Regions from separate parts of the Caballeronia sp. LZ008 genome, predicted to be linked through region 2. Evidence: riboswitches for the same ligand, from Rfam matches in the RefSeq annotation. Region 2 holds a riboswitch; the other holds the start of a gene.

Region 1 (8,057 bases), on a different contig from region 2:
CGCGATCTGCCGCGCGGCGTGACGGCCGATCTCAGCGATGTCGCCGTCGCGTACTGGAACGGCACGCAAGTGGTCGGCGCCTATTTGCGCGACAACGGCCGCCTCGACGAAGACTTCGATTTCGACGAAAACGCCTGGGGCGTCTGGCGCGACGATTTCCTCGCGTGGTTCGATGCGCCGCGTTTCTCCGAACGCGCCGATCTGAAGGCGGCGTTCGTCGCAGGCGTCATGCCCGCGAGCGCGCACGGCGGGCTCTGGCCGCGGGCGCTGTGATCTAAGCTTCATTCGGCAAGTCATCCGTAAGCACGCCTCGCACGCGCCCGTTCCCCGCCGAACGGCACAGCGATTGCTCCGTTCCTCCACGCGACAGCGTCCGAACCACGACCGCGCGACGGCCGTGTTCCGCCTTTCATCGTCACGGAGGATTCAGCATGGCTGGCAACGGCAGACTCAGTCCGCTCACGTTCTTTACGGCCATTGTGTTTATCGTCATCGGCGTGTTGCTGGCGGCGGGCGGAGCGTATCTCGTTGCGCTCAAAGGATCGTGGTACTACGTGATCGCGGGTGCGGCCATCGTGCTGACCGGGCTCTTGTTGTTGATCCGGCGGCGCTCCGCATTGCTGCTTTTCGCGCTGTTCCTGTTCGCCTCGACGATCTGGGCCGTCGTCGAAGTGCGTTTCGATTTCTGGCAACTCATGCCGCGCCTGTGGATCTGGCTGCTGCTCGCGATCTGGCTGCTGATTCCGTTCGTGCATCGCGGCGCGTTGTTCGGGCCGCCTTCGACATCGCGCGCCGCGCGCACGCCGCTCGCCGCCGCGATCATCCTCACGCTGCTGCTCGGCGTCGGCACCTGGTTCAATCATCCGCACGACCGGCCGGGGCGCATCGACGTGAACGTCGCCGCCGACGCCAATCAGCCCGATGCCAACGCCGCGACCGGCCGCGCGCCGGGCGACTGGGTCGACTATGGCGGCTCGCCGCTCGCGCAGCGTTACGCGCCGCTCGCCCGGATCACGCCGGATAACGCGCATCGGCTAAAGGTGGCGTGGACGTATCGCACCGGCGACATGCCCGGCCCCGACGATCCGACCGAAACCACCGACGAGAACACGCCGCTCAAGGTCGGCGACACGATTTTCCTGTGCACGCCGCATAGCAAGGCGATCGCGCTCGATGCCGCGAGCGGCAAGGAAAAGTGGCGTTTCGATCCGCAGATTCAGAGTCCGATCGGGTTCAAGCATTGGGAGCACATGACTTGCCGGGGCGTCGCTTATTACGATGCGTCGATGCATCCGATGCCCGCTGCCGCCGCGCCCGAAGCCAGCGCGCCCGCCGAAGCCGATGCGGCCTCCGCGCCTGCCGACGCATCCGCGCCCACGGAAGCGTCCGCGCCCGTGCAGACGCCCGCGCAAACCACGGCGCAGGCCGAATGTCCGCATCGCCTGTTCCTTCCGACCGCCGACGCCCGCCTGATCGCGCTCGACGCGGACACCGGCAAGCCGTGCGCGAGCTTCGGAAAGAACGGTGCAATCGATTTGCGCGCGAATATCGGGCCGTTCACGCCGGGCGGCTATTACTCGACCTCGCCGCCGGCGGTGTTCCGCAATCTCGTGATCGTCGGCGGTCATGTGACCGACAACGAATCGAACAACGAGCCGTCGGGCGTGATCCGCGCGTTCGACGTCAATGACGGCCATCTCGTCTGGAACTGGGATCCAGGCAATCCGGACGTCACCGAACCGATCGCGGCGGGCGGCACTTATGTGCGCAATTCGCCGAACATGTGGTCGATGTTCAGCGTCGACGAAAAGCGCGGCATGATTTTTCTGCCGATGGGCAACCAGACGCCCGATCAGTGGGGCGGCGAGCGCACGCCACAGGCCGAGAAGTTCGGCGCGGGCGTCGTCGCGCTCGATGCCGCGACGGGCAAGCTGCGCTGGAACTATCAGTTCACGCATCACGATCTGTGGGATATGGATGTGGGCGGGCAGCCGACGCTCGTCGATCTGCAGACGGCGCAGGGCACGCAGCCGGCGCTGATCGCATCGACGAAGCAGGGCAGCATCTACGTGCTGAATCGCGAAACCGGCCAGCCGATCGTGCCGATCAGCGAAGTCGCCGTGCCGGGCGGCGCGGCGAAAGGCGATCACACCGCGCCGACGCAGGCCGTTTCCGCGCTCAACTTCAACCCGCCGCGCGTGACGGAGGCGGACATGTGGGGCACGACGCCGTTCGATCAGCTTTGGTGCCGCATCAAGTTCAGGAGCCTGCGCTACGACGGGCCGTACACGCCGCCGTCGGAGCAGGGATCGCTCGTGTTTCCGGGTAACTTCGGCGTATTCGACTGGGGCGGGATTTCCGTCGATCCGGTGCGGCAGATTCTGATCGCGAATCCGGACTACATGGCGTTCACGTCGAAGCTGATTCCGCGTGACAAGATTCCCGAGGACAACGGCGAGAAGAAAGGCAGCGAAACGAGCGGCATCAAGCTCGCGCGCGGTACGCCGTTCGGCTTTGAGATCAGCGCGTTTCTTTCACCGCTCGGGATTCCGTGCCAGGCGCCGCCGTGGGGCTACATCGCGGGCGTCGATCTGCGCACGCAGAAGATTGCGTGGATGCACAAGAACGGCACCATCGTCGACAGCGCGCCGCTGCCGATTCCGATGCCGCTCGGCGTGCCGAGCCTCGGCGGGACGATCGTGACGGCGGGCGGCGTCGCGTTCCTGACGGGCACGCTCGATCAATACGTGCGCGCCTACGACGTGCGCGACGGCAAGAAGCTGTGGGAGGCGCGTCTGCCGGCGGGCGGTCAGGCCACGCCGATGAGCTACGCCGATGCAAGCGGCAAGCAATATGTGCTCGTGACGGCGGGCGGTCATGGCTCGCTCGGCACGAAGGCGGGCGACTATGTGATCGCCTATACGTTGCAGTGAATGCGAAAAAAAGCGCGGGAATTTTCTCCCGCGCCTGCACGTTACGTCCGGCGATAAGCCTCGGCCATGAGCGCGCTGACCTTGGCGCGCGCGCTCAGCGCATTGCGGACGGCGGCGACGATGAAGGAAACGAGGGCGATCGGCGTGGCAGCGATGATTCCCATGATGAACTCCGTACTAGGGGTAACTAACTAGGTAATAACCCTAGGTTAGCACATTATGACGCATTGCAACAAATATCTTTCGGGGAATTGACCGTACGCAAAGGCGAAACGCTCTGAAGGAGCATCCAGATGAAGACGCACTTTCCGGCTCGTATCGCGGCGATCGGCGCCGTTGTGCTCATCGCGGCGATCGTCGTCGCGTGCAGTGGCGGTTCCGGCGATAGCGCCACTTCGTCTGCGGCGAGCGGCGGCGCGCCGGCGGCGGCATCGAGCCCGTCGGGGGCATCGAGCCCGGCGGGGGCATCGGCGCCTCTGGCTGCGGTGTCGAAAGATGTCGTCACCTGGCACAACGACATCGCGCGCACCGGACAGCAACTCGCGGAAACCGTCCTCACGCCGGCGAACGTCAATCAGCGTACTTTCGGCAAGCTCGCGCTCTTTTCCGTCGATGGCGCCGTCGACGCGCAGCCGCTCTTTCTGGCGGGCGTACCGATCGCGGGCGGTACGCGCAACGTGCTCTACGTCGCGACGGAAAACGCCAGCGTCTACGCTTTCGACGCCGACAGCGGCGCGGTGCTGTGGAAAGTCTCGACGCTCGGCAGCGGCGAGTCGCCGAGCGACGACCACAACTGTCATCAGATCACGCCGACCATCGGTGTCACGGCGACGCCGGTCATCGACCGGACGCGCGGCCCGAATGGCGCGATGTATGTCGTCGGCATGTCGAAGGATGCGTCGGGCGCGTATCACCAGCGCATTCACGCGCTCGATGTCGCGACGGGCGCCGAGCTCTTCAACGGCCCCACCGAAATCCGGGCGACGTATCCGGGCAACGGCGCGGGCAGCCAGAACGGCACGCTGACGTTCGATCCCGGCCAGTACGCCGAGCGCGCGGCGTTGCTGCTGCTGAACGGCGTCGTCTACACGGCGTGGACTTCGCATTGCGACTTCATGCCGTACACCGGCTGGGTCATGGGCTACGACGCCGCGACCCTGCAACAGGCGAGCGTGCTGAACCTCACGCCGAACGGCCAGATGGGCTCGATCTGGATGAGCGGCGCGGGCCTTGCATCGGACGGCCAGGCGATCTTTTTCCTCGACGCCAACGGCACCTTCGATCCGACTCAAAACGCGCAGGAGATGCCGATCAACGGCAACTTCGGCAACGGTTTTTTGCGGCTGGAAACGTCGCCGCTCAGGGTGCAGGACTATTTCGAGCCGTCGAACACGGTGCAGGAGTCGAACGAGGACGAAGATCTCGGTTCCGGCGGCGCGATGGTGCTGCCGGACTTCACCGATGCGGGCGGCACGGTCCGGCATCTGGCGATCGGCGCGGGCAAGAACTCGACGATCTACGTCGTGAACCGCTTCTCGATGGGCAAGTTCGATTCGAACGCGGACCACATCTATCAGGAACTCGTCGGCCAGATTCGCGGGGCGATGTTCGGCGCGCCCGCGTATTTCAACAACACGGTCTATTTCGGCGCGGTCGGCGACAGCATTCGGGCGTTCGCGGTCAGCAACGCGTTGCTTTCGGCGACGTCGACGAGTCAGACGTCGAATGCGTTCGGCTTCCCCGGCGCGACGCCGAGCATTTCCGCGAACGGCACGGCGAACGGCATTCTGTGGGCGGCGGAGAACGGCGCGACAGGCGCGCTGCGCGCCTACGACGCGGCCAATCTCGCGCGCCAGCTCTACAGCAGCAACGACGCCGGCACGCGCGACCAGTTCGGTGCGGGCAACAAGTTCATCACGCCGATGATCGCGAACGGCAGGGTGTATGTCGGCACGAAGAACGGCGTCGCCGTGTTCGGGCTGTTGTCGAAATAGGATCGGCGCGCGAACGCGGCGCCGGGCGTGACGCCGCGAGCGCGCCGCAACTAGCCGAAACGCCGTGGAACGGTCGCGAAGTCATGTTAAGCTCTCGGTTCTTCGCTGGGGAGTAGCCGGCTTTCCTGCACAGGGAAAGCGCTCATGTCAACACGCTCGGTCGTTCAGGCCGTGGCATGAGCAGCCATCAAAGGTTGGCAAGACCATCGACAGAATTCGCGACCGGTCGGGCGCGCGTTCTGTCGTTCCATCTTGCCCGACCAGAGCGCTACTCGATGAATCTCGCCTCCACAATTTTTCTAGCCTTCGCCATGTCCACCGACGCGTTCGCCGCAGCCGTCGGCAAGGGCGCGACCCTGCACAAGCCGCGCATCGCGGAAGCGTTGAAGACCGGCGTGATCTTTGGCGTGATCGAAGCCCTGACGCCGCTCGTCGGCTGGGCGCTCGGCAGGGCGGCCGCGCAGTACGTCACCGCGTGGGATCACTGGATCGCGTTCGGCCTGCTCTTCCTGCTCGGCGCGCGCATGATCCGCGAAGGTTTCAGCAGCGTGAGCCACGAAGCGGAAAAGCCCAATTCGCATTCGTTCTGGGTGTTGGCGCTCACCGGTTTCGCGACCAGCATCGACGCGATGGCGGTCGGCGCGGGCCTCGCGTTCATCGATGTCGATATCTTCTCGACGGCCGCGACCATCGGTTTCGCGACGATGCTGATGGTGACGATCGGCGTGATGGTCGGCCGGCTCGTCGGCGCGACGATCGGCAAGCGGGCGGAAATCGTCGGCGGGCTGATTCTGATCGGCGTCGGCAGCGTCATTCTGGCCGAACATCTCGGCCATCTCGGCTGAGGATGCGCGCCTTGCCGCCGCGCGGCGTGAGAATCGCGAGCACGGCGGCGACGATGAAAAGCGCGGGCACGTCACCCGCCAGATGACCGAGGTGGCGCCCCGCGCCGCCGAACGACTGCACGGCCATGATCGCGCCGTGCACGACGCTCGACCACACCGTGAACCAGATGAGGCTCAGATGCCTCATCGGCTCGCGCGATGCGATCAGCAGGAAAACGCCGAGCGTCGCGTAGATGCCGACGATCATCATCGCGTATTCCGAATGGCCTTCGTGGCCGGCATCCCACGCCCATCCTGAAGGCCAGAGCAGCATGAGCGGATAGAAGGCGAAGAGCGCGATCAGCCCGACGACGGCGAGCACGATGCGCAGGCAGGCGAGGCGACGGGCGTCGTTCATGGCGGCTCCTTGGCGGCGCGACATGAGCGACAAGATACCGCGAAGCGCACCGCGAAAGCCATCGATGGCGGCAGGCGTTTCCACCAAAAATTGGCGCAAATAAAATAACAACGACTGCCATTAGGTCGATACGATTCATCATTCCACTGCCTTTAACCACAAATCCAGCACGTCATGCCACGTCCGATTTCCGCGCGCATCCATCTCGACGCCATCCGACAGAATCTTCAACTTGTCAAACGCACGGCGCCGTCGTCGCGCGTGTGGTCCGTCATCAAGGCGAATGCTTATGGTCACGGCATCGAGCGCATTTATCCGGCGCTCGCTGAAGCCGACGGCATCGCGCTGCTCGATCTCGATGAAGCCGTGCGCGTGCGCGAGCTCGGCTGGAAAAAGCCGATTCTTTTGCTCGAAGGCGTTTTCGAGCCCGCGGATGTCGAAACGGCGGATCGTCACCGGCTCACGGTCACGGTGCATTGCGACGAGCAGCTTGCGTTGCTGAAGGCGGCGCGGCCGAACGAGCGCATCGATATACAGTTGAAGATGAACTCGGGCATGAACCGGCTCGGCTATCGGCCGGGCGAATTCGTCGCGGCTTGGAAAAGGGCGTCAGATATCGCGGCGATCGGCTCGATCGGCCTGATGAGTCACTTCGCGAACGCCGACGAAGGCGCGATCGACTGGCAGATAGACGAATTCGAAGCGGCCACGCGCGATCTTCCCGGCACGCGCTCGCTGTCGAATTCGGCGGCGGTGCTGTGGCATCCGCGCGCGCATCGCGACTGGGTGCGGCCGGGCACGATCCTCTACGGCGCCTCGCCGACGGGCTGCGCGCGCCACATCGAGCATTTCCCGTTGCGCGCGGCGATGACGCTCGAGAGCCGCATCATCGGCGTGCAGACGCTCGCGGCGGGCGAGACGATCGGCTATGGCCGCACTTTCACCGCGGATCGCGCGATGAAGATCGGCGTGGTCGCATGCGGCTACGCGGACGGCTATCCGCGTCACGCGCCGACGGGCACGCCCGTCATCGTCGATGGCGTGCGTACGCGCATCGTCGGACGCGTGTCGATGGACATGCTCACCGTCGATCTCACGCCGTGTCCGGCTGCGGGCATCGGGTCGCCGGTGGAACTATGGGGCGAACGCGTCCGGGTCGATGAAGTGGCCGAACCGTCCGGCACGATCGGCTACGAGTTGATGTGCGCGCTCGCGCGGCGCGTGCCCGTCGCGATCGACGCGGGCGTTTCGAATCGGGCAGAAGCGCATTCGGCATGACGCTCACGATGACGCGTCTCGAAGGCAGTGCTTACGTTCGAAAATGCGCGATCACATCGGCGAGGATTTCGATGCCTTTGCGGATCTGCTCGACCGGCACGCTCGCATAGCCGAGGATGAGCCCGGCCGTCCGGTTCGACGTGCCGCCGCACGGCGCGACATGAAGCGGCGACACCGGATAGACGCCCACGCCGTTCGCATGCGCGGCGGCGACGAGCGCGGCTTCGTGCGCCGCGTCGATGAAGGGCAGCCACAGCGTGACGTGCAATCCGGCAGCCGTGCCCGTCGCGTGCGCGCGCTTCGGAAGAAGATCGGCGATGGCGTCGAGCAAGGCCGCGCGCCGCCGTTCGTATTCGCGCCGCACGCGCCGCACGTGACGCTCATACGCGCCGCTTTCGATTAGCGCCGCGAGCACGCGCTGATCGATGACGGCCGAATGACGATCCGCGAGCCGCTTCGCCTGACGGAACGCCGGCACGAGATCGTGCGGCAGGATCATGTAGCCGAGCCGCAGATGCGGCGAGAGCGCCTTCGAAAACGTGCCGATGTAGATCACGCGGCCATTCGTATCGATCGATTGCAAGGCGTCGATCGGGCGCTGGCCGTATCG
Region 2 (8,057 bases):
GCCAGTCGCCGCGCTCGAATAGCTCCTTCGCCTTGATCGCGGCTTCGCGGAACACGCGGTAATGATGCTCGAAGCCTTCGAGTATCGTCTTGGCGACATCGAAGCCGATTTGCGACGAGAGCAGCTTGGGGAAATGATTCATATCGACCCTGCGCTTCCTGTGCGGGCGTCACGCGTTATGCCGCTTTGGGTTTGCGTGCACGCTTTTCCGCGCCCGCCGCGAGCAGCGCGCGGCCCTGTTCCTCATACGCGGAAAGTTCGGCGAGCGTCGTGTTCAAGTCTTCGAGCTGACGCTGCAGCACTTCGCGATGCGCCGCGATCGTATCGACGAAAGCCTGTAGCTGCGTCGCGGTGCCGGTAGGCGAGTCATACAGATCGAGCAGCGTGCGGATTTCCGACAGCGTGAAACCGAGCCGCTTGCCGCGCAGCGTGAGCTTGAGGCGCGTGCGATCGCGCGCCGAATACACACGCCGCAGGCCGTTCGAGCCTTCGCGCTTCGGCGCGAGCAGCCCCTGATCTTCGTAAAAGCGAATGGCGCGCGGCGTAATGTCGAACTCGCGCGCCAGTTCGGTGATCGTGTAATGCGTCGGTTGGGTCATTGCCGGCCGGCAGCGCAAATGCGCTGCGCAACGTTAGAATGGACGTTTACGTTATCGTCAACTTGGCCAAATTGCAACGCGGCGCAAACCCGGAGACAGGCACCGAATGAACGCACTCGAACACCAGCTCGACTATGTTTTCGCGGACCGGCTGCCCGAATCGGGCGGCGTCATGGAAGTGGCGCCGGGCGTGTTCTGGCTGCGCATGCCGCTGCCGTTCGCGCTCGATCACATCAATCTGTGGCTGCTCGCCGATGAAATCGACGGTGTGAAAGGCTGGACCGTCGTCGATTGCGGCATTTCGAGCGATACGATCCGCGCGAACTGGGAGCGCGTGTTCGATTCCGTGCTCGATGGAAAGCCGGTGCTGCGTGTGATCGTCACGCATTGTCATCCGGATCATCTGGGACTTGCCGACTGGATCTGCACGGGCGGCGACAAGCATCGATGGAACGTGCGCCTGTGGATGTCGCTCGGCGAATACGCGATGGGCCGCGTGATGGCCGCCGGCGACGGCTCGAACGCGGGCGGCGAGCGAGCGGCGGCGCATTTCGCGGCGCACGGCCTGTCCGACGAAGCGTCGCTCGATGCGCTGCGCAAGCGCGATAGCTATTACCCGACGCTCGTGCCGTCGATTCCGGCGGAATATCGGCGTATCCGCGATGGCGATGTCATGCGTATCGGCGCGCGCAATTGGGAAGTGGTGTCGGGCTACGGCCATTCGCCGGAGCACAGCGCGCTTTTCTGCGCCGCCGACAAGTTGCTCATTTCCGGCGACATGGTGTTGCCGCGCATTTCGACAAACGTGTCGGTGTTCGCGGTCGAGCCGGAAGGCAATCCGCTTGCGCTGTATCTGGAATCGCTCGGCCGCTACGAAACCATGCCCGCCGATACGCTCGCGCTGCCCTCACACGGCAAGCCGTTTCGCGGCGTGCAAACGCGCATCGGGCAATTGCGCGAGCATCATCGCGCGCGGCTGGCGGAAGTGCGCGACGCGTGCGCTCAAAAGCCATGCAGCGCCGCAGACATCGTCCCGCTCATGTTCAAGCGCAAGCTCGATATTCATCAGATGACGTTCGCGCTCGGCGAAGCGCTCGCGCATCTGAACCTGCTTTGGCTCGATGGCACGCTGAAACGTCAGACCGGCGCTGACGGCGTGATCCGGTTCACGCCGGCCTGACTTCGCTTACTGCACGGAAACAGCGCCGAAATTCACGCGCCCGAACGGACTCACGTTATAGCCGCTGACGTTCGCGCGCGTGAGCGCCGCCGCCGTCGGATAGACGAGCGGAATCCACAGCGCCTGATCGTGGATGATCTTCTGCGCATCGACATACGACTTCGTGCGTTTGGCGACATCGGCGGTCGACTTGCCATCGGCGATGAGCTTGTCCAGTTGCGGATCGCAATAGCGCGCGAAGTTGATGCCCGACTTCACCGCGTTGCAACTGAAAAGCGGCGACATGTAGTTGTCCGGGTCGCCGTTGTCGCCGGCCCAGCCCATGAACAGCATGTCGTGCTGACCCTGCTTCGCCTGCTTGATGAGTTCGCCCCATTCGATCACTTTCACCTGCGCCTTCACGCCGATTTTCGCGAGATCGGCTTGCAGCAATTCCGCGCCCGCCTTCGGATTCGGATTGAGCACGCTGCCGTTCGGGCGTACCCAGATCGTCGTGTCGAAACCGTTCGGAAAGCCCGCATCGGCGAGCAGCTTCTTCGCATCGGCGGATGAATATTTGTACGCCTCGATGCTCTTGTCGTAACTCCACGTATTCGGCGGATACGGATTCACCGCTTGCGTCGCCGTGTTGTCGAACACGGTCTTCATGTAGGTCGTGCGATCGAAGGCCATGTTGATCGCCTGACGCACCTTCGGATTGTCGAGCGGCTTCTTCTGCGTGTTGAGCGCGACGAACGCCGTCATGAATGCGGGCGCTTCGCTCACCTTCAGCGACTTGTCCTTCTTCGCGTCGATGACGTCCTGCGGCTTCGGCGACAGCGCGATCTGGCATTCGCCCGCCTTGATCTTCTGCGCGCGCACGGCGGCGTCGGGCGTGATCGCGTAGATCAGCCGGTCGATCTTCGGTTTCGCGCCCCAGTACGACGGATTCACGTCGTAGCGGATGACCGAATCTTTCGTGTAGCTCTTCAGCACGAACGGGCCGGTGCCGATCGGCTTGCTGTTCAGATCGACCTGCTGGTTCGCCTTCAGCAGCTTGTCCGCATATTCGGCCGAATAGATCGATGCGAAGCCCATCGTGAGGATCGGCACGAAGGTCGCGTTCGGCTCGTTGAGCTCGAACTTCACGGTATGGTCATCGACTTTCGATACGGCCTTGATGAGCTTCACGAGGCCCATCGACTGCGCGTGCGGAAAGCCGCTCGCGCCCGCGATCTTGTGCCACGGATTGTCGTCCGAGAGCATGCGCGAGAACGTGAACACGACGTCGTCGGCACTGAGCGGGCGCGTCGGCTTGAAGTAATCGGTCGTCTGAAACTGAACGTTCGGACGCAGATGGAATGTGTACGTGAGCCCGTCGCTCGTCACGTCCCACTTTTCCGCGAGCGAGGGCACGACCTTCTTCGCGGCTTCGTCGTAGGAGACGAGCGTATTGAAGATGACATCCGCCGATGCGTTGGTCGTTACGAGCGAATTGAATTGCACGACATCGAAGCCGTCCGGGCTCGATTCGGTGCAGACGGTGAGCGGCTTGGACATCGCGAGCATCGGCGCGGCGAGCATGGCCATCGCGGCGGCCGCGGCGAAGAGTTTCAGACGCATGAGATCTCCCGTGATCTTCATTTTTGTTCGTGGATGAGCTTGAGCACGCGCAGCAAGCGACGCGCCCGGCGCGGCCAGATTAGCGGATGCATCCGTCGACGACAACGATCCGATCGGCATACGCTTATTCCGCGGGTTGCCGAAACGGGGCGCATCGGGCTAAACTTGCGCCTTCTTTGGGGAGTAGCCTTCCTTCGCGAGCGAAGGAGAACGCGTCAACATCCTCGGCCCTGCTGCCGTGGCGCGTTCGACCGGAACGGTTTGGCGAGACCATCGATGCGCTATGTCGTTCCTGGCCGGACGGCGCGTGGCGCATCGTGGTTCGCTCGACGTCCGGCCGTGGAATCATCGTGTCCCCACAACTACAACATCCCCGTTTCCCGCGCACGCTCGCGCACCCGTCGCATGTTTTGATGCGAGGTGCCGCATGACGATGCTCTTTCTCGAACTCGCGCTGATGCTCGCGATCATCCTGGTCGCGGCGGAGCTATTCACGAATGCGCTCGAACATCTCGGCGAACGGCTCGGCATTTCCGAAGGCGTGACCGGATCGCTGTTCGCGGCGGTCGGCACGGCATTGCCCGAGACGACGGTGCCGATCATCGCGCTGCTCGGCGGCACGACGAGCCGTGCGGTCAACGAAGAGATCGGCGTCGGCGCGATTCTCGGCGCGCCGCTTATGCTCGCGACGCTTTCGACGTGTCTGATGACGTTCGCGATCCTCAAGTCGCGCGGCATGAGCGGACGCATCGTGCCGGAGCGCAGCGGCTTCGTGCGCGATCTGAACTTCTTTCTGGTCGCGTTTCTCATCGCGTGCGCCGCGATGTTCGTGCCGCATCACGCGTGGCAAGTGCGCGCGTTGTTCGCGGTCGGGCTCGTCGCGCTCTATATCGTTTATGTGATTTCGACGTTCAAGGCTTCGGCGAAGCTCGTCGAGGGCGGACACGGAACGGAAGCGCCCGAGGCCTTGTTCGCTTCGCGTCTCGGTTTGAAAACGTCGCTCGGCACGATCATGCTGCAGTTTTTCTTCGGCATCGTGCTGCTCGTCGGCGGCGCGAAGGGCTTCATTCACGGCGTCGAGGGCGTGTCGCATGCGCTGGGAATTTCGGCGCTGCTGCTGTCGCTCATCATCATTCCGATCGCGACGGAACTGCCCGAGAAAGTGAACAGCATTCTGTGGGCGCGCCGAGGAAAGGACACGCTCGCGTTCGGCAACATCACCGGCGCGATGGTGTTTCAAGGGACGTTGCTGCCGGCCATCGGCATCATGCTGACGCCGTGGGAGCCGCGTATCGAAGTGCTGACGGGCGTGCTCATCACGCTCGCGGCGGCGGCGTGGCTGCGCTTCAATGCGAAGGAGAACGGCGTCGTGCTGTGGGCGCTGCTCGGCAACGGCGTGCTGTACGCGGCCTATCTCGCGTTGACGCTCGGGCGCTGACAAGCTGCGGCACAAAGAAGAATGCCCGCGCGAGGCGGGCATCGAAGAGCGAAGCAGCGCGCCGAGAAAACCGGCACGTCGTTCTTGTTGTTCTTATAGGGGTTATCGGCACGTGCGCCGATAACTTTAGTGCCGTCCGTCAATTAATCGACGATGTAAATCGCGCGCCGATAAAACTCGCCGATGTGCTGTTCCAGCGCATACGGCGCGAGCGCGTCGGCGAAGAGGCGCAGTTCGGCTTGTCCGTGCTGGCCGTTCAGCGCTTCGATGACGTCCTTGCCGAGATCGGCATAGGCGATCGGCGCGTCGGTCGTCTTCTTCGCGTACGCGAGATCGCGAATGCGCCAGCCGGCGTCCGTCAGCAGCTTCGACACATACGCGAGACGCTCCGCATCGGTCGCGCCCGGCTGCAGCGGATGCGTCTTGTCGCCCCACAGATTGCAGCCGAGCTGGAACACGAGCGAGCGCGACGCCTGACGCAGCTTCTTCAGATAAGCGACCGCATACGCCGGAAAGTCGTGCGCGCCGGTCACATATTCGCGGTCGAAATCCGCGCCCGCGTGATGCAGCACATTCAGATGCAAAAGCACGTCGATGTTCGACAGCTTGTCGAGGCCATCGAAGGGCAGCGCTTCGTGATGCACGTCGACATTGCCGATCGAGAAGGCGTCGCCGAGTTCGCGCAGGAACCTCGCGTGTTCGGCGTTCGCTTCGATCGCCGTCACGCGCGCATCGGGATGCGCATGCGCGATCGTGTACGTGAAGAAGCCCGTATTCGCGCCGAAGTCGGCCCAGCGCTCGCCGGCTTGCGGCGCGCGATGCGCGAGAATCCAGTCGAGGCGGTTGCGGTCGCCGCGCCATTGGCTCTGAATGGTCTCCTGATAACCGAGCGTACTCGCGACGAAGTCGGGGATCGTCTGATACCCCGAGTGCTTGGAGACTTCTCCGTAGAGTTGAGCGAGCCGCTCCTTGACTGCGGTGGCGCCAGAGGTCATTTCCATAGTTCCTTGTAAAAGATTCGCCAGCTGTCGCTTGCGAGATAGACGTCGCCGGCCAGGGCGCGCAACGCAGCGCCCGCGAGACGCGCTTCGCTGCCATAGCGATGCACGGTCGTCCGGCGCCGGCGCCATGTGTTCACGATGCCGCCCGTCCACAGATACGTGGCGTGGCGTGCGCGCGAAAGGCGCCGGCCTTGATAAGCGGTTGCATCTTCCGTCGCCCAGTCGCCCACGAAAGCTTCGACGATGCCGCAGTCGTGGTTCAGGCACAGGTCGAGCGGTCCCCACGGACGGGGATTCATTTCGATGAAGTACGCGCCGTCGTCCCCGACGATGCATTCGATCATCGCGAAGCCGAAATAGCCGCATTGCGAAAGCGCCTGCCGCAGCTTCACGCCGATATCGCTCGCATGAAAATCGGCGGTGCGCGCGAGCACGATCGACTTGCCGCCGGGCTGCTGCGCGAGGTTTTCCTGCGACGAGCAGAAGACTTCGCCCGTGCGCGCGAAATAGGCGAGCAGATAAAAGCTGCGTCCCGTCACGAAGTGCTGAAAGAAATAGTGCGACGGATCTTCGCTCGCCTTGAAAGCGGCGAGGTCCGCGTCGCTTTTCACGAGCACCGGATAAAGCACGCGCTTGCCGTCGACGTTGCATTTCGGCTTGGCGACGAAAGGCACCACGGCATCGTCGATGCCCGCGTATTCGGGCGGCGGCGCGATGCCTTCGCGCGCGAAGAACTCGGTGGCGCTCGCCTTGTTCGTGAGCTTCGCGTACAGCGACGGATCGACGAGCGGCACATGCACGCCGTCGATGGATTCCAGCGCTTCCTTGTGATTCAGCAGGAAGGTGTTGAAGAATTCGGAGATCGGCACGAGCGTCACGCGGCGCGCGCCGAACTTCGCCTTCGCCTGCGCGATATAACCGGCGAGCAGCGGGACCGAGAGCGTGTCGTTTTCGCGCACGGCGACCACGAGATCGCGATACGCGCTCGACAGAACCGGATCGGCGGCCGAACGCGCGATCACCGCCGCCTGTTGCCCGAGCTTGCCGATCGCGCGCAGCAGCGCGACGACGGCGCGATCGTTGGTGCCGCTGAAGAGAAGAAACACGTGCATGGGTCGATCCTGCGTGCGCCGGGCTGCCGCGCCTTAGACGTTGGCCGCGCGGATCACGTCCACGACGCGCTCGACGTCGCGGTCCGCGAGCGCCGGATAGATCGGCAGGCACAGCACCTTGCGCGATGCTTCCTGCGCGTTCGGCAGTCGGCTCGGCTGCGCGGAGGGCAGGCCGCGATACATCGGGAAATCCGAAATCAGCGGATAAAAATAGCGGCGGCCGAAAATCTCGTGATCGCGCAGACGCTGATACAGCTCGTCGCGCGTCAGCTTGTAGTCGCTTTGCACGAGCACCGGGAAATACGAGTGGTTCGTCGCGCCGCCCGCGAGACCGGGCAGTGGCACGATGCCGTCGACGTCGGCGAGCAGGGTGCGATACAGCGCGTCGATCTCCTGACGGCGCGCGAGCGCGCGATCGATGTGCTGAAGCTGCAACAGGCCGAATGCCGCATTGATTTCGCTCATCTTGCCGTTGATGCCGGCCGCGACCACGGTCGTCTCGTTGACGAAGCCGAAGTTCTTCAGATGGTCGATGCGCTGCTTCACCTTCGCGTCCGGGCAGACGATCGCGCCGCCCTCGAACGTGTTGAAGACTTTCGTCGCGTGGAAGCTCAGCACCGACAGGTCGCCGTGCGTGAGGATGCTGCCCGCCTCGTTGCGCACGCCGAACGCGTGCGCGGCGTCGTAGATCACCTTCAAGTTGTAGTTGTCGGCGATCGCCTGGATCGCTTCGACGTCGCACGGCTGGCCGTAGCAGTGCACCGGCATGATCGCGGTGGTCTGCGGCGTGATGGCGGCTTCGATCTGACGCGGATCCAGATTCAGCGTGACCGGGTCCACGTCGACGAACACCGGCTTGATGCCGTTCCACAGCAGCGAATGCGCGGTCGCGACGAACGAATACGGCGTGGTGATCACTTCGCCCGTGATGCGCAGCGCCTGCAGCGCGGTGACGAGACCCATCGTGCCGTTCGAGAACAGCGCGAGGTGCTGCACGCCGAGGTATTCGCACAGCGCCTGTTCGAGCTGCTGATGAAACGGGCCGCCGTTGGTCAGCGTCTTGTTTTCCCAGATCTTCTCGAGATACGGAACGAATTCGTCGAGCGGCGGCAGATGCGGCTGCGT

Evidence for each region. Region 2 has a riboswitch for manganese ahead of QCE49_RS00420 (sodium:calcium antiporter). Riboswitches for the same ligand answer to the same signal wherever they lie in the genome.
Region 1: another riboswitch for manganese. It lies ahead of mntP (manganese efflux pump MntP); the one in region 2 lies ahead of QCE49_RS00420 (sodium:calcium antiporter).

Annotation. Positions count from the first base shown of each region.
Region 1 is NZ_JARUXK010000003.1:183,709-191,765, forward strand. It holds gene QCE49_RS19950 (hypothetical protein) at 1-273, shown strand, start outside; gene QCE49_RS19955 (glucose/quinate/shikimate family membrane-bound PQQ-dependent dehydrogenase) at 432-2,933, shown strand; gene QCE49_RS19960 (hypothetical protein) at 2,975-3,097, opposite strand; gene QCE49_RS19965 (PQQ-binding-like beta-propeller repeat protein) at 3,227-4,927, shown strand; yybP-ykoY riboswitch at 5,023-5,193, shown strand; gene mntP (manganese efflux pump MntP) at 5,203-5,772, shown strand; gene QCE49_RS19975 (DUF6632 domain-containing protein) at 5,738-6,169, opposite strand; gene alr (alanine racemase) at 6,344-7,447, shown strand; gene QCE49_RS19985 (PLP-dependent aminotransferase family protein) at 7,479-8,057, opposite strand, start outside.
Region 2 is NZ_JARUXK010000001.1:83,115-91,171, forward strand. It holds gene aceK (bifunctional isocitrate dehydrogenase kinase/phosphatase) at 1-142, opposite strand, end outside; gene QCE49_RS00405 (MerR family DNA-binding transcriptional regulator) at 177-599, opposite strand; gene QCE49_RS00410 (MBL fold metallo-hydrolase) at 706-1,779, shown strand; gene QCE49_RS00415 (ABC transporter substrate-binding protein) at 1,786-3,381, opposite strand; yybP-ykoY riboswitch at 3,545-3,720, shown strand; gene QCE49_RS00420 (sodium:calcium antiporter) at 3,809-4,819, shown strand; gene QCE49_RS00425 (hypothetical protein) at 4,963-5,814, opposite strand; gene QCE49_RS00430 (hypothetical protein) at 5,811-6,932, opposite strand; gene vioA (dTDP-4-amino-4,6-dideoxy-D-glucose aminotransferase VioA) at 6,966-8,057, opposite strand, start outside.